3 regions of the Cellulomonas sp. SLBN-39 genome follow, and region 2 is predicted to be linked to each of the others. Evidence: riboswitches for the same ligand, from Rfam matches in the RefSeq annotation. Region 2 holds a riboswitch; each other region holds the start of a gene.
The links. Region 2 has a riboswitch for thiamine pyrophosphate ahead of FBY24_RS04880 (MFS transporter). Riboswitches for the same ligand answer to the same signal wherever they lie in the genome.
Positions count from the first base shown of each region.

Region 1: it holds a riboswitch for thiamine pyrophosphate, as region 2 does, so the genes downstream of both, FBY24_RS08055 (thiamine ABC transporter substrate binding subunit) here and FBY24_RS04880 (MFS transporter) in region 2, are expected to answer to the same signal.
Region 3: it holds a riboswitch for thiamine pyrophosphate, as region 2 does, so the genes downstream of both, thiM (hydroxyethylthiazole kinase) here and FBY24_RS04880 (MFS transporter) in region 2, are expected to answer to the same signal.

Region 1 covers NZ_VFOA01000001.1:1,754,312-1,759,903, forward strand. Annotated here, with positions in the region: gene FBY24_RS08035 (hypothetical protein) at 1-60, opposite strand, end outside; gene FBY24_RS08040 (DUF4235 domain-containing protein) at 116-406, opposite strand; gene FBY24_RS08045 (helix-turn-helix domain-containing protein) at 544-765, shown strand; gene FBY24_RS08050 (hypothetical protein) at 773-1,210, opposite strand; TPP riboswitch at 1,279-1,401, shown strand; gene FBY24_RS08055 (thiamine ABC transporter substrate binding subunit) at 1,478-2,554, shown strand; gene FBY24_RS08060 (iron ABC transporter permease) at 2,556-4,283, shown strand; gene FBY24_RS08065 (ABC transporter ATP-binding protein) at 4,324-5,361, shown strand; gene FBY24_RS08070 (hypothetical protein) at 5,407-5,592, shown strand, end outside.
Region 2 covers NZ_VFOA01000001.1:1,073,168-1,078,759, forward strand. Annotated here, with positions in the region: gene FBY24_RS04875 (diacylglycerol kinase family protein) at 1-277, shown strand, start outside; gene FBY24_RS04880 (MFS transporter) at 258-1,601, opposite strand; TPP riboswitch at 1,590-1,698, opposite strand; gene FBY24_RS04885 (histidine kinase) at 1,805-3,190, shown strand; gene FBY24_RS04890 (response regulator transcription factor) at 3,193-3,858, shown strand; gene pheA (prephenate dehydratase) at 3,872-4,828, opposite strand; gene FBY24_RS18915 (hypothetical protein) at 4,982-5,592, shown strand, end outside.
Region 3 covers NZ_VFOA01000001.1:3,844,933-3,850,524, reverse strand. Annotated here, with positions in the region: gene FBY24_RS17515 (ExeM/NucH family extracellular endonuclease) at 1-1,907, shown strand, start outside; TPP riboswitch at 2,076-2,173, shown strand; gene thiM (hydroxyethylthiazole kinase) at 2,165-3,001, shown strand; gene FBY24_RS17505 (thiamine phosphate synthase) at 2,998-3,711, shown strand; gene thiD (bifunctional hydroxymethylpyrimidine kinase/phosphomethylpyrimidine kinase) at 3,708-5,213, shown strand; gene FBY24_RS17495 (helix-turn-helix domain-containing protein) at 5,280-5,592, shown strand, end outside.

The sequences.
Region 1 (5,592 bases), 680 kb from region 2:
CGTCGCGGCGACCGTCACGGCGCGTGCGACGGGCAGCGCGCCGCCCGGTCCCTCGCTCACACGCCGCACCCTACCCGGGACGAACGTCCTGCCCCACGCGCAGGGTGCGAGGGGGTCAGCGCGTGGCGCGACCCACGAGCCGTGCGGTCCCGCGGGTGGCGACGACGCGGCTGAGCGCGACGAGCGCGCCGGTGATGACCGCGGCGGCGGCGACCTCGGAGAACTTGATGTCCTCGTCCGTCGAGTCCGCCTGCGGCGGCTTGTGCCCGCGGGTCTTCTCCCAGGCGGTGTCGATCGCCTTCTGCACGACCCACGCCGCGGCCAGGGTCACGCCGAGGCCGACCATCTTGGCCACCATCGACTGGTCCTTGTCGCCCACCGCGTCCTCCTGCTGCTCGTCGGTCACGTCCTGGGCCGACGCTAGTGCGGCCCCGACGGATCCGCAGGTCGGCGCACTGCGTGAGCGGATATCGACGCACGTGAGCATGTGCTGATAACGTCCCATGTGCACGTGAGAGAAAATCGGCTCATCGGAGGTGCGGGATGACGGCATGGGCCCACGTGCGCGGCCCGAGCGACCTCGGCGGCTTCCTCCGCGAGATGCGCGAGCTCGCCGGCCTCACCCAGGAGGAGCTGGCGGAGCGGATCGGCGTCGACCGCCGGTACGTCTACCAGCTGGAGCAGGGGGGCGGGACGCTCTACATCAACCGGCTCTTCGAGGTCATGCGCGAGCTGGGCGTCGAGATGCGGGTCGAGCAGCCGTAGCGGCCCGCTAGTCATCACCCGAAGGGCGGAGCTCGTGGAGGGCGCAGGCCAGGGTGAGCGCGCCGACGCCCAGCACCGCCGGCGCGTTCCACGGGGCCTCGGTGGTGAGCACGGCGGCGTGCGTGACCAGCGCCGCTGCCGCTGCCGTGACCGCCACGGCCACGGCACGGGCCGCCCGCGGCGGTGTGCGCCGACGCACGAGCTGCCGCACCAGGGCGTGAAGCACGGACCGCAGCAGCACGCCCGCGACCGCTCCGGCGGCGGCGCCGATCGCCACGGCGAACGGCAGGAGGCCGCCGACGGGTCCGGTGGGCTGCGTGAGCTCCGGCCACACCAGCGCCCACGCCCCGGCCCACGCGCCCGCGAGGGCGCCCGCGGCCGCCGCCAGGACCACGCCACGCGCCGACCGGGGGATGCGCGGGGCGACGGCCGGGACGGGTTCCATCACCGCACCGTAGCGAGGCCCGGGCGGGCAGGCGTCGGACGGGTGTCCGGGGGAGGGCTAGGATCGGCGGCGAACGACAGGGGAGCGTCGGGCGTCCGCGAGGACGTGCTGGACGCTGAGAGTGCGGACCACCGCAGACCCTCGAACCTGATCCGGCTCGCACCGGCGTAGGGAGTCGGGCTTCTCTCCTCCCGCGGTCGGCGTGCTCCCGCGGGCGCGTCGGGGCGCGGGGGCCCTCCGCGACGACGACGGAGGACGCACCACCTCATGGCACCCACCCACCACCGCACCCGCACCGCTGCCCTCGGGCTGGCCGGGGCGCTCGCGCTGACCGGCTGCTCGGCCGTCGGCGGCGGCACCGACGCGGGCGAGGGCACCGACGGCGGCACGGTCACGCTCGTGACGCACGAGTCGTTCGGCCTGGCCGAGGGGATCCTCGAGCAGTTCGAGCAGGACACCGGGCTCACGGTCGAGATCGTCCAGCAGGCCGACTCCGGGGCCCTGGTCAACCAGCTCGTGCTGACCAAGGACGCGCCGCTGGGCGACCTGGTCTACGGCGTCGACAACACGTTCGCGTCCCGGGCGCTCGACGAGGGCGTCGTCGTGCCCGCCGAGGTCACGGCCCCGGCCGCGCAGGACGCCGCCGCGTACGCCGTGCCCGGCGACGACGGCGCGCTGACCGCGATCGACGTCGGCGACGTCTGCATGAACGTCGACCTCACGTGGTTCGAGGAGCAGGGCGTCGAGCCGCCGGAGACGTTCGAGGACCTCACGGCGCCGCAGTACGCGGACCTGACCGTGGTGCCCGACCCCGTGACGTCGTCGCCCGGCCTGGCGTTCGTGCTCGCCACGATCGGGAGGTTCGGCGAGGACGGGTGGCTCGACTACTGGGCCGACCTGCGCGACAACGGCCTGCAGGTCGCCGACGGGTGGAGCGAGGCGTACTACACCGACTTCAGCGGCGGCGGGGGCGAGGGCCCGCGGCCCGTCGTGCTCTCGTACGCCTCGTCGCCGCCGTTCACGGTGCCCGAGGGCGGTGACGAGCCCACCACGGCCGCCCTGCTCGGCACGTGCTTCCGGCAGGTCGAGTACGCGGGCGTGCTCGCCGGCGCCGACAACCCCGAGGGGGCCGCGCAGCTCCTCGACTTCCTGCTGTCCGACGAGGTCCAGGCCGACATCCCCACGTCGATGTACATGTACCCGGTCAGCTCGTCCGTCGAGCTGCCCGAGGACTGGGCGTCGTGGGCCCCGCTCTCCGACGAGCCCTACGACGTCGCGCCGGCCGACGTGGCCGAGCACCGCGAGGCGTGGCTCGAGGACTGGTCGGCGACGGTGGTCGGCTGACATGACGCTGCTCGACCGGCGCGTGACGCCCGCCGCCGCCAGGGGGCCGGCGGCGGACCGTCGCGCGTCGGTCGGGCGCACGCTCGGGTGGGCCGCAGCGGCCGGCGTCCCGCTGGCGTTCCTCGGGGTCTTCTTCGCCTGGCCGGTCGCCGAGATCGTCGGGCGCGGCTTCGTCACCGACGGCGTGCTCGACCTCAGCGGCGTCGGCGAGGTGCTGGGCCGGCCGCGCACGTGGCGCATCCTCGGCCAGACCCTCACGCAGGCCGCCCTCGGCACCGCCGGGTCCCTGCTGCTGGGCATCCCCGGCGCGTACCTGCTGCACCGGTGCCGGTTCCCCGGCCGGGACGCGCTGCGCGCCGTCGTCACCGTGCCGTTCGTGCTGCCGACGGTCGTGGTCGGCGTCGCGTTCCGCTCGCTGCTCGTCGACGGCGGCATGCTCGGCGGACTCGGTCTCGACGGCACCCTCGCCGCGATCGTCCTCGCGCTCGTGTTCTTCAACTACGCCGTGGTCGTGCGCACCGTCGGCGGGCTGTGGGAGCGGCTCGACCCGCGCGCCGAGCAGGCCGCCCGGTCCCTCGGCGCGTCGCCGTGGCGGGCGTTCCGCACCGTCACGCTGCCCGCGCTCGCCCCCGCGATCGCCTCGGCGGCCTCGCTGACGTTCCTGTTCTGCGCCACGGCGTTCGGCACCGTCCTCGTGCTCGGCGGGCGGCGGTTCGGCACCGTGGAGACCGAGATCTGGGTGCAGACCACCCAGTACCTCGACCTGCGCGCCGCGGCCGTGCTGTCGGTGCTGCAGCTCGTCGTCGTCGCCGGCGCGCTCGCCGCCGCCGCCCGGGCGCGGGCGCGCACCGAGCGGGCCCTCGACCTCGGCGAGCCCGTCGGCACCGCCCACCCGGTGCGGTGGCGCGACCCCGTCGACGTCACGGCCGTCGTCGTCACGGCCGTCACCGTGGTCGGGCTGCTCGCGCTGCCGCTGGTCAACCTCGTCGTCCGGTCGCTGCGCACGCCGACCGGCTGGGGCCTCGACCACTACGCCGCGCTCGCGCTGCCCGCCGACACGCTGCGCGTCACGCCCCTGGCGGCGGCCGTCACGTCGCTGCGGGTCGCGCTCGACGCCACCGTCATCGCCCTCGTCGTGGGCGGCCTCGTCGCGCTGGTGGTCTCGCGCCGCCCGCGCCGCCCGGTGCTGCGCCGCGCGGTCGGCGGCCTCGACGCGGTCATGATGCTGCCGCTCGGCGTCTCGGCCGTCACCGTCGGGTTCGGGTTCCTCGTCGCGATGGACGCCCCGTTCGGCCTCGACGTGGACCTGCGCACCAGCGGCGTGCTCGTGCCGGTCGCGCAGGCCGTCGTCGCGGTGCCCCTGGTGGTGCGGACCGTGCTGCCCGTGCTGCGCGCGGTCGACCCGCGGCTGCGGGAGGTCGCGGCCACGCTCGGCGCCCCGCCGGGCCGGGTGCTGCGCACGGTCGACCTCGCGATGGCCGTGCGGTCCCTCGGCCTGGCGCTCGGCCTGGCGTTCGCCGCGTCGCTCGGGGAGTTCGGTGCGACGTCGTTCCTCGCGCGCCCCGAGAACCCCACGCTGCCCGTCGTCGTCTTCCGCCTCATCGGGCGGCCCGGTGCCGAGAGCTACGGGACCGCGCTGGCCGCGGCCGTGCTGCTCGCGGCCCTCACCGCGGCGGTCGTCGCGGTCTGCGAACGTCTGCGCACGCCCGGCGTCGGGGGCTCCTGGTGAGCCGCCCGCGCCGGACGGCGCCCGCACCCGGAGGTGAGCCGTGAGCGACGGCCTGCAGGTCCACGACGTCGTCGTCCGGTACGGCGCCGGCCCGGCCGTGGTCACCGCGGTCGACCACGTCGACCTCGACGTGCCCGCGGGGGAGGTGGTCGCGCTGCTCGGCCCGTCCGGGTGCGGCAAGTCGTCGCTGCTGCGGGCCGTCGCGGGCCTGGAGCCCGTCGCCGCCGGCGACGTCGCGTGGGACGGGGTCTCGGTGGCCCGCACCCCCGTGCACCGGCGCGGGTTCGGTCTGATGTTCCAGGACGGGCAGCTCTTCGGGCACCTCGACGTCGGCGCCAACGTCGCGTACGGGCTGCCCCGCGGGCGCGGCGCCCGACCGGCCCGCGACGCCCGCGTCGCCGAGCTCCTCGACCTCGTCGGGCTGCCCGGTCTGCAGCGCCGCGACGTCGCCACCCTGTCCGGCGGCCAGCGTCAGCGCGTCGCCCTGGCCCGCGCGCTCGCGCCGCGCCCCCGCCTGCTGCTGCTCGACGAGCCCCTGTCGGCCCTCGACCGCACGCTGCGCGAGCGCCTCGCGCTGGACCTGCGCGACGTCCTCGTCGCCACCGGCACCACGGCGCTGCTCGTCACCCACGACCAGGACGAGGCGTTCGCCGTCGCCGACCGCATCGCCGTCATGGACGCCGGCCGCCTGCTGCAGGTCGCCGCACCCGCACGGCTGTGGGCCCGCCCCGCGGACCGGCGCACGGCCCAGCTGCTCGGCTACGAGGCGTTCCTCGACGCGCTCGACGCCGACGCACCCGCCGTGCGGGCCCTGGCCGCGCACGTGCCGCACCCCGGCGTCGTCGCGCTCGCCGCGGGCGCCTTCGTCGTCGTGCCGGACGACGACGCGACCGCCGGACCCGCCGGCGACGTCCACGTGCAGCGCTCGCGGCGCGGCCGCACCGAGGTCGTCGTCGACGTGGCCGGCGTCGGCCGCGTCACCGCCCTGGCACCCAGCGCGTGGTCCGCGGCGCCCGGCACCCGCGTCGCCCTGCGCGTCGACCCCGCCGGGGTCGCGGTGCTGCCCGCGGGCTCGTAGCGTCGGAGGGGCCGGAGCCGTCGTCGTCCCCGAGGAGCGCCCGCCATGCCCGCGAAGCCCACCGTGCCCGTCGCGCGCCGCACCGTCGTCGAGGTCGACGTCGCAGCACCCGCCGCGACCGTCTGGGCCCACGTGCGCGAGCCGCACCTGATCCGCCGGTGGTTCGGCTGGGACTCCCCGGGCCTCGACGCCGAGATCCGGCAGATCTTCGTCGACCTGCCGGCCGTCGGG
Region 2 (5,592 bases):
GCTCGACGACGGCGTCCTCGACATCGCGGCCATCGACACCCGCGGCGGGATCGCGGGCTGGGCGCAGCTCTTCGGCGAGGTCGTGCTCCAGGGTGTCGGGGTGCGCAACGAGCTGCCGAACAAGATCGGCCGCATCGACCACGCCCGCGCGCGGAACGTGCGGATCGCCGTGCCGGGCGGCGAGCACGTGCAGGTCGACGGCGACATCGTCGGCCGCGCCACCGCGATCAGCGCCCGCGTCGACCCGGGCGCCCTCGTCATGCGCGTCGCGGGCTGACCTCGGGCACCTGCTCGACCACGGGCGGGGCGACCGCGGCCCCGACCAGCACGAGGACGCCCGCGAGCGCGAGGAGCGCCGCGACGGGGACCACCGGGCCGGCCGCGTCCTGCAGGGGCGGCAGGTAGAACGGGTAGAGCGACGGCAGGACGATCGACATGCTGTACGCCGTGCCGTACCCGCTGGAGCGCACGCCGGGCGGGAACTGCTCGACGAGCCAGGCGCCGACCGGCCCGTACACGGACACGGTGACGACCTGCAGCGCGACGACCGCGAGGACGAGCCCGGCCCCCGTCGCCGGGCCGAGGGCGGCGAGGTAGGCGGCGGGGGCGAGCACCGCGGACGCGGCCCCGAACCCGAGGAAGAACCGGCGCCGCCCGACGCGCGTGGACAGGTGCCCGCAGGCGAGCATCGTGACGGCGGACGCGGCCGTGCCGGCGAGCATCACGGCGGTCACGTGCACGGCGTCGAGCTCGCGGACGGCCCCGAGCTGGGCGGTGAGCACCGCGACGGCCATCGCGGTGAACAGCCAGAGGCCGGTCATCATGACGAACAGACGGCGCAGCCGGTGCCGCTGCGCGCCGACGAGCACCTCGGCGAGCGGTCCCCGGGCTGCGGTCCCGGGCGCCGCGTCGACGGCGGCCGGCACGGGCCCGGGGGCGGGCGCGTCCTGCACGTGCCGGGAGTAGTGGACGAGCGCGACGAGGGCCAGCCCGGCGCCGACGACGAACGGCACCCGCCACCCCCACGCGGCGTACCCGTCCTCGCCGAGCACGGCGAGCAGCCCGAGCACCAGCACGGCGATGGTCGCGTTGGCGGCGGGCGACATCGCCATGATCGCGCCGCTGACCAGGCCGCGCCGCGAGGGTGCGGTCCACTCGATCGCCAACGGCACCCCCGCGGTGTACCCGCCGCCCACGAAGAACCCGCACACCACGCGCAGCGCGACGACCACCGCGAGCGTGGCCGTCGGCCCGAGCAGCGCCGCGGGGACGACCGCCACCAGCAGCGTCGCGACCGCGAGACCGGCCAGGCTGGTGCGCGCGACCACGGTCCGCCCCGCCCGGTCGGCCCACGACCCGAGCACCGCCGCACCCACCGGCCGGGCCAGCAGCGTCGCGACCAGCACGAGGCCCGCGTGCGCGACCGCGTCGCCCGGGCCGTAGAGCGTCGCGGTCACCGGCGCGAGCGCGATGACCGGCAGGAAGATGTCGAACTGGTCGACGTAGTTGCCGAGGACCCCGCCCCGCACGGCGGCACGCGCAGGGTCGGGGACGGCACCCGGCTGGGCGGGTGCGGACACGGCAGGACGTGGCTGAGGCATGGTGCTCCCTACGCCGGCATGACCCGGACAGGTTCGACGGTCGACGGCCCCGAGCCGTCCTCTCAGCCCGCTGGTGCGGGCTCCCGTGCAACGAAGACCCCGGCACGCTAGCGCACACCGCCTACCGGCTGCCCTGTTCTCGGGCTCGGATCTCCCCCGCAGGTGGGTGGTGCACGCATACCCGGGCCCCCGACGATCGAGTCGTGAGCACACCCCTCCTCGCCCCGCCGCCCGAGCCCGCTGCTGCCCCGCGAGGCGCGCTCGCCGCGCGCCTGCTGGCGCCAGACCGTCGGCCGGCGGCACTCGCCCTCGTCGTCGCGACGTCGCTGGCCGTCGTCGTGGTCGTCGAGACCGCGCGGACGTCCGTCGTCGACCCGTACCGGCGGATCACGACTGTCGACGGGGAGGTCGCCGTCTGGGGGAGTGCGCCGTCGTGGGTCGACCCGGTGCGGGACGCTGCCCCGTGGCTGAGCGATGCCCTGCCCGTCCTGGCGTGGCTCGGTGCGCTCAGCGTCGTGGCAGGCCTGTTCATCGCCGTACGCGACCCGGTTCCCGCGGTGGTGCTGGCAGCCTTGCCCGTGGTGCTCTGCACCCTCCTGGCGGGGACTTTCCTGCTCTCCTGGTGGTGGGGCCTCGCGGGTGTCGCCGTGGTGACGGCCGTCCGGCGTCTGCGGTCCGCGGTGCCCACGTACGTGCTGGCTGTCGGGGCCGTCGCGGCGTTCAACGCTGAGCCGTCGATGGCGATCCTCACGAGCGGTGGCCCCGTGCACGCGACCGGAGGCCCCGCCGGGTGGTGGACCGTCGTCGGATTCGCCGCGTACCTCGGCGCGGCCGTCACCGTCGCCGCCGCCCTGGGCGCCGCCCTGCGGTACGGCGCCGCGACGGCGTGGGCGCGCGCGGTGGGACGACGGGCCGAGCTGGACCGGTCCGTCACGGCCGAGCGGTCCCGCCTGGCGCGGGACCTGCACGACGTGGTCGCCCACCACATGTCGCTCGCGGCCGTGCGCGCGGAGAGCGCCCCCTTCGTCCACCCCGACCTCGACGGGCGGGCCACGGACGTGCTCCGCTCCGTCGCCTCCGACGCCCGTAGCGCCCTGGCCGAGCTGCGGCAGGTGATCGCCGTGCTGGAGCGGGCGCAGGATGCACCGGCAGCGCCGCAGGCCGGGGTCGCCGACGTGGACGCGCTCGTCGATGCTGCCCGGACGGCCGGTCAGGACGTCGTCATGATCGGCCGCTGGGACGGCGTCCCCGCGACGACGGGGTACGTGTTGTACCGCGTGGTGCAGGAAGCGCTGAGCAACGCACGACGGCATGCCCCGGGGTCGTCCGTAGCCGTCATCGCGACTTCGCGCGACGGCGGGGTGGGAGTCGTCGTCGAGAACGCCGCGAACCATCCCGCCGACGAGCCCGGCACTGGACTCATAGGCATGCGCGAACGGGTCGCTGCGCTGGGTGGGACCGTCACCGCGGGCGCGGTCGACGGTGCCTTCCGGCTGGTCGTCGACCTGCCGACGGGTGACTGTTCAGACGCCATCCTCGCTGCAGACGGAGCGGCTGGGCGACGCCTGCCCACTGGAGGCCAGGAGTGACAGTGCTCGCCGGCACCGCGTCACCTGTCACCCGCGTCGTGGTGGCCGACGACCAGGACGTCGTCCGGGAAGGGATCGCGGCGATGCTCGACGCGTCGCCCGACCTTGAGGTGGTCGGCACGGCCGCGGACGGCCGCGCGGCAGTCGACCTGGTGGCCCGCACCCGTCCCGACCTCGCCCTGCTCGACGTCCGGATGCCTGTCATGGACGGTATCTCCGCCACAGGGCTGATCGTCGCCGCCCACCCGACGATTCGGGTCCTCGTGCTCACCACGTACGACCTCGACGAGTACGTCGACCGGGCGCTCGCGGCGGGCGCCGGAGGCTTCGTGCTCAAGGACTCACCGGTGGGCGACCTCGTCGACGCGGTCAGGCTCGTCGCGGGCGGCGCCATGCTGCTCGGCCCACGCGTGAACCGGCGTGCCGTCGCAGGGCCGGACCGGCAGGCGTGGAAAGCGCTGGTGGAGACCCTGACGCCACGGGAGCGGGACGTGCTCGACGGCCTCATGCGGGGCCTGTCGAACACGGAGATCGCCGCTGAGCTCGTCGTGGCGGAGGAGACGGTCAAGTCCCATGTCTCGGAGGTGCTGCGCAAGACGGGGTGCCGCGACCGTGTCCAGGTCGTCGTCGCCGCCTATCGCGGCCAGGTGCCGACGACGGCACGTTGATGCCGCCCGTCGCTCAGGTCGCCTCGCCGGTGCGGACGCGGCGGAGCCAGTCGCGGGCGGCGACGAAGTCCTCGTCGGCGGTGCCCAGGTGCACGGTCGGGGCGACGGCGTCGGCGCGCGGGTAGGAGCCGAGGAACCGGACGTAGGGGCAGCGGCGGCGCAGGCCCATGATCGCCTCGCCCATGCGCTCGTCGGTGATGTGGCCCTCGGCGTCGATGGAGAACGAGTAGCGGCCGAGGGCGTCGCCGATGGGGCGGGACTCGATGCGGGACAGGTTGACGCCGCGCGCGGCGAACTGCTCGAGCATGGCCAGCAGGGCGCCGGCCTCGTTGTCGGGCAGGTGCACCACGAGCGTCGTCTTGTCGGTGCCCGTGGGGGCCGGGACCTCGCCGGGGGGGCCGACGACGACGAAGCGGGTCTGCGCGGACGGGTTGTCCGCGACGTGCTCGGCGAGGGGCACCAGGCCGTACGTGTGCACGGCCGCGGGCGGCACGAGGGCGGCGTCGAAGGCCAGCGACGCGGCGGCGTCCGGGCCGCCGGCGGCGAGGGTGTCGGCGAGCATCGCGGCCGGGGCGGTGTTGCTGGTCGCGGGCACGTGGACCGCGCCCGGCAGGGTCGCGGCCAGCCAGCGGCGGCACTGCACCCAGGCGTGCGGGTGGGCGCTGACCCGGCGGACGTCCGCGAGGGCCGTGCCGGGGGCCGCGACGAGCGTGAACTGCACCGGCACGAGCATCTCGCGCAGCAGCACCAGGGGGTTGCCGGTCGCGAGGGCGTCCAGGGTGGCGGTGACGCCGCCCTCGGCGGTCGACTCGATCGCGACGACGGCACGGTCGGCGTCGCCGGAGCGCACGGCGGCGAGCGCGGAGCCGACGTCGGTCTGCGGCAGGTAGTGCGCGTCCTCGGGGGCGGCGACCTGGCGCAGCGCCTCCTCGGTGAAGGTGCCCGCGGGCCCCAGGTACGCGTAGCGCAGCACCGGCACGGCGTCCTCCCCTCCGTCGTCGCCCCCGCGCGGGGCGGGGTTCGGCGGCCGACGGCCGGAGGTGCTGTGCAGAGCCCGTGAGGGCTCGGCGGCACCGGTCCGCGCGGCCCCGACGAGCGTAGTGCCCGCACGTAGGCTGGGCCGGTGCCCCGATCCCTGCGCGCGCTGAGCGCTGCCCTGCTCGCCGCGTCGGCCGCGCTGACCGCGACGCTCGGGCTCGTCACCGCCCCCGCCGCGTCCGCCGCGACGCGCGACGAGGAGGCCGGCGCGCCGGGGCCGGTCGTGCTCGTCGGCGTCGCCGGGCTGCGGTGGGACGACGTGGGTTCGTTGACGACGCCCGCGCTGTGGGAGCTCGCGCACGACGGCGCGGTGGGTGCGGTGGCGGCGCGGTCGGTCACGACGCGGTCGTGCCCGGCCGACGGGTGGCTCGCCGTCTCGGCGGGCAACCGGGCGTCGGACCTGCCCGCCGACGACGGCACGTGCCGGGCGCTGCGCGAGCCCGGCGAGTCCGGCCAGGTGCCCGGGTGGGACGACTACCTGACGTCCGCCGCCGGGCAGTCGTACGGTGCCGAGCCGGGGCTGCTCGGCGACGTGCTCGCGGAGGCGGGCGCCACGGCGCTGGGCATCGGTCCCGGCGCGGCGATCGCGCTCGCCGGGTCGGACGGCGTCCCGGTCGGGGACCACCTGCGCTCCCCCTCGACCCCGACGCAGCTGCGCCAGGCCGTGCGCGACGCCGAGGCCGACCTCGTCGTCGT
Region 3 (5,592 bases), 2.8 Mb from region 2:
GCTCCACCCTGGAGGAGGAGGTCGCGGCGGGCGGTGCGTTCGCGGACATCGTCACGGGCACGTCGGCCGAGGTCGACGCGATCTTCACCGGCCACACCCACAAGCAGTACGCGTGGTCGGCACCCGTGCCCGGCGAGGAGGGGCGCACGCGCCCGGTCCTGCAGACGGGCTCGTACGGCGAGTTCGTCGGCAAGGTCGTCCTCACGTACGACCCCGAGTCGGACGAGGTGACGGCCTCGACCGCGGAGAACGTCGCCCGCACGGGCACGGCCGACGCGGACCTGGTCGCGGCGTACCCGCGGGTCGCCGAGGTCAAGCAGATCGTCGACGCGGCCCTGGCGTTCGCCGCCCAGGTCGGGTCGCAGCCGGTCGGCTCGGTGCAGGCGGACGTCACGACCGCGTACGCGGGCGGGTCGTACGTCGACGGCGTGTACACCGGCTCCGGCCCGCTGCCCACGACCGGCCGCGACGACCGCAGCCGCGAGTCGGCGCTGGGCAACACGGTCGCCCAGGCGCTCCTCGACGCCACGTCGTCGGCCGAGCGCGGCGGCGCCCAGATCGGCGTCGCGAACCCCGGCGGTCTGCGGGGGGAGCTGTTCTACGCCCCGGACGGCGTGGTGACCCTCGCAGAGGCGAACGCCGTCCAGCCGTTCGTCAACAACGTCTGGACGACGACGCTGACGGGTGAGCAGGTCGTCACGCTGCTGGAGCAGCAGTGGCAGACCAACGCGGACGGCACGATCCCGAGCCGGCCGTACCTGCAGCTCGGCCTGTCGGACAACGTCTCGTACACGTTCGACGCGTCGCGGCCGCTGGGCGACCGCATCACGTCGGTCACGGTCGACGGGGAGCCGGTCGACCCGGCTGCCGGGTACCGGATCGCGACGTACTCGTTCCTCGCGCAGGGCGGCGACAACTTCCGCATCCTGACCGAGGGCGACGCGACGGCCGACTCGGGGCTGATCGACCGGGAGGCGTGGTTCGCGTACCTCGAGGCCCACCCCGACCTCGCGCCGGACTTCACGGAGCGCGCCGTCGGCGTGCCCGAGCTGCCGGCGTCGGTCGAGGCCGGGCAGGACCTCACGTTCGGGGTCTCGGGCCTGAACCTCACGAGCCTGGGCGCACCGGAGAACACCTCGCTCGAGGTGCTGCTCGACGAGGAGGTCCTCGGGGAGGTCACCCTGACCCGTTCGGGCGTCGACGCGTCGGGGACCGTCGACGTGACGATCCCGGCGGGCACGGCGGCCGGGTCCCGCACCCTCGTGCTGGTCGCGCAGCCGAGCGGCACGACGGTCCGTCTGCCGCTGACCGTGGAGGCGGGGCTGCCGTCGTCGACGACCACCCTGACGGCCCGGCCCGACAGCCAGGTCCACGGGGCGTTCGGCCGCCGCGTCGAGCTCACGGCGCGGGTCGTCGCCGACGTCCCGGCCGCGGGGTCGGTGGAGTTCGTCGCCGGCGACGAGGTGCTGGGGACGGCGACGCTGCGCCGCGGTCAGGCTCGTCTGACGCTGCCCGCGAGCACGCCGGCGGGCACCTACGAGGTGGTCGCGCGGTACGCGGGCAGCTCGACGGTCGCGGGCTCGCAGTCCGCGCCGGTGACGGTCACGGTCGAGAAGGTCGGGTCCGCCACGACGCTGAGCGTCGCCGGCTCGCCGGTGTCCTGGCTGCCCTCGCTGTGGGTGTCGACGGTCCGCCTGGACACCGGTCGCCTGCCCGACGGCACCGTCGAGCTCCGCGACGGCACCCGGGTCGTGGCCCGTGCCGACGTGCGGCTCGGGGTCGCGATCGGCGCGCTCCCGCGTGACCTGGGCCGCGGCACGCACAGCCTGACCGCGGTGTTCGTGCCGGACGACGCGGCGAACGTCGAGGGCAGCACGAGCCGCACGGTGCGGGTGAGCGTGCGCTGACCCGACCCGGTGCCCGCTGCGGCGGGTGACGGACGGAGCACCACCAGGAGGGACGGGCCGGGCGGCCCGTCCCTCCTGCCGTGCACGGGGCGGGACGTGGACGCCGCGTCCGACCGGTGAGACCGTCCCCGGACCGGCCGCGGGACGGGCCACGGGGCCGCTAGGTTGGTCCGCGACACGGGGTGCCCCCATCGGAGGGGGCTGAGATCACACCCGTCGAACCTGATCTCGTTAGCACGAGCGAAGGGATGTCCTCCATGACGTCTGCCGTCCTGCCCTCCCACGACCTGGCCGCCCGCGCCGGCGCGGCGCTGACCGCGCTGCGGGCCCGCACCCCGCTCGTGCAGTGCGTCACCAACGAGGTGACGTCGAACCTGGTCGCCAACGCGGTCCTCGCGATCGGCGCCTCGCCCGCGATGGCGTCCGTGCCGGGCGAGGCCGAGGAGCTCGCGGGGTCCGCCGGTGCGGTCCTGGTGAACCTCGGCACGCCGGGCCCCGACCAGCGGGCGTGCGTCGAGGCGACCGTCGCGGCCGCGGTCGGCGCGGGCGTGCCGTGGGTGCTCGACCCCGTCGCGGTCGGCGTCCTGTCGGTCCGGACGCGGCTCGCGGCCCGGCTCCTCGCGGAGCGTCCGACGGTCGTGCGGGGGAACGCGAGCGAGGTCCGTGCGCTGGCGGGCGAGGTGTCGTCCGGGCGCGGCGTCGACGCCCGCGACCGCGTCGAGGCGGCGGCGTCGGCGGCCCGGGCGCTGGCCGGTGCCACGGGCGGTGCGGTGGCCGTGTCGGGGCCCGTCGACCTCGTCACGGACGGGTCGGTGGCGCTCCGGCTCGCGGTCGGTGACCCTCTCCTCGCCCGCGTCACGGGTGCGGGGTGCGCGCTGGGCGGGCTCACGGCGGCGTTCGCCGCGGTGACGGACCCCGTGGCGGCGGCGGTCGGGGCGTCGACGGCGCTGGGGGTCGCGGCCGAGCGGGCCGCGGTGGTCGCGCGGGGTCCGGGGTCGTTCGTCGTGGCGCTGCTCGACGAGCTGTCCCTGCTGAGCGCCGACGACGTCGCGTCGCGCGTGGGCGCCGAGCTCGCGGTGGGGGTGCCCGCGTGAGCCGCGGGCCGGAGGGGATCTACCTCGTGCTCGACCTCGACGTGTGCGCGTCGGCCGGCCACCACCCCGCCGACGTCGCACGGGCCGCGGTCGTGGCGGGCGTCGGGGCCGTGCAGGTGCGGGCCAAGCGTGCGCCGGTGCGCGAGCAGGTCGCCGTGACGGTCGCGGTCGCCGACGCGCTGCGCCTGGCCGGGCCGGCGCTGCTGGTCGTCGACGACCGGGTCGACGTGGCCCTGGCCGCCCGGGCGCGCGGCGCCCTCGTCCACGGCGTGCACGTGGGGCAGGGCGACCTGGCGGTCGACGACGTGCGGGCGCTCCTGGGCGCCGACGCGGTCGTGGGCGTCTCCGCGGCGCGGCCGCAGGACGTGCGTGCCGTGCCGGGCGCGGCGGACTACGTCGGCAGCGGACCTGTCCGCCTGACGGCGACGAAGCCCGACGCCGGCCCGGCGCTCGGCCTGGACGGCCTGGCCGCGGCCGTGGCGGCCTCGTCGCTGCCGGTGGTCGCGATCGGCGGCCTCGCGGCCGACGACGCGCCCGCCGTCCGGGCGACGGGTGCACGCTCCATGGCCGTGGTCGGCGCGGTGTGCGGTGCGCCGGACCCGGGTGCCGCCGCGCAGGCGCTGGTGGCCGCCTGGTCCGCCGCGGCGCCGCCGCCGGGTGCGGACGGCGCCGACCGGTCGTCCACCGGGCGTGCGGCGGTGGCCCGATGAGCGCCCGCCGGCCCAGCCGGGTGCGCGCGCTGTCCGTCGCCGGGACCGACCCGACCGGCGGCGCGGGCGTCCAGGCGGACCTGAAGTCGTTCGCCGCGCACGGTGCGTACGGCATGGCCGTCGTCACCGCCCTCGTCGCGCAGAACACGCACGGCGTGCGGGCGGTGCACGTGCCGGACGTGGCGTTCCTGCGGGCGCAGCTCGACGCCGTGGGTGACGACGTCACGGTCGACGCCGTCAAGCTCGGCATGCTCGGCACGCGTGACGTCGTCGAGGAGGTCGCCTCGTGGCTGCGCCGCACGCGCCCGCCGGTCGTGGTCCTGGACCCGGTGATGGTCGCGACCAGCGGCGACCGGCTCCTGGACGCGGGGGCCGAGCAGGCGGTGCGCGCGCTCGTCGCGCAGGCGGACCTGGTCACGCCCAACCTGCCCGAGCTCGGCGTGCTGCTCGACGAGCCACGAGCCCCGTCGTGGGGCGCGGCCGTGGACCAGGCGCGCCGGCTCGCCCGGTCCGCGGACGTGACGGTGCTGCTCAAGGGCGGTCACCTCGACGACGACGTCAGCCCGGACGCCGTGGTCGACGCGCGCACCGTCGTCGAGCTCGAGGCAGCCCGGGTCGCGACGACCAGCACGCACGGGACGGGGTGCTCGCTGTCGGCGGCGGTGGCGGCGCTGCGTCCCCGGCGCCCGGACTGGGTCAGCGCGGCCCGCGACGCCAAGGAGTGGCTCACGGGGGCGATCGCGGCGGGGGAGGCGCTGCGGGTCGGCTCGGGGCGCGGGCCGGTCGACCACCTGCACCACGTGCCGACCCTCGGGGCGCCGGCGTTCAGCGTGGAGGCGTGGGACGCGGTGGCGGACCTGCGGGCGGCGTGCGACGCCCTGCCGTTCGTGCGGGCGCTCGCGGACGGGACCCTCCCGACGGACGCGTTCGAGGCCTACCTGCACCAGGACGCGCTGTACCTGGGCGTCTACGCCCGGGTGCTGGCGCGGGCGAGCGAGCTGGCCCCCGACCCGGTCGGGCAGGCGTTCTTCGCGCGGGGGGCCGCCGGGTGCCTCGACGTCGAGGCGCAGCTGCACCGCGACCGGCTGGGCCGGTCGGACCGCGTGCACCGGTCCGGGGCGTCGGCGGTGACGCGCGCGTACGTCGACCACCTCGCGGGCGTCGGCGCGCACGGCTCCTACGCGCAGGTGCTGGCCGCGGTCCTGCCGTGCTACTGGCTGTACGCGGACGTCGGCGCGCGCATCCTGGCGCGTGCGGGCGACCTGGCCGCCCACCCGTTCGGCGACTGGGTGGGCACGTACGGCGACCCGGGCTTCGCGGCGCTCGCGGACGAGGCCCGTCGGCTGACGGACGAGGCGGCGCGGGAGGTCGGTGCGGGGGAGCGGGCGCGGATGCTGGCGGCGTTCGTGACGTCGTGCGAGCACGAGGTCGCGTTCTTCGACCAGGTCGACGTCGGCCCGGCCCGGGCGCGGCGGCCCGCCGTGGCCGCCGCGGGAGGGTGACGCAGACGCCACAGACACCAGGAGCGCCTGGCGGGTGGTGGTGCTGGTGTCGAGTACGGTGCAGGGGTGCGCACGGGTGTCTCGGACGAGCTGATGACCGAGGAGGACACCCTCCTCACCACCGGCGAGGTGGCGAAGCTCCTGGGCGTCTCCCGCCAGCACGTCGTCGACCTGTGCGACCGGGGTGACCTGGAGTACGTCACGACGGGCTCGCACCGGCGGATCCGCCGCGCGGAGGTCGAGCGGGTGCGGTGGGGCTCGGCCCGCATGTCCGCCGAGCAGCGCCGCACCTGGCTCCTCGCGGTCGCGGTCGCGGGCAAGCTCGCGGTCTACCCGGGCCCGACGCTCGAGCTGGCGCGCGACAACCTGCGCGCGCTGC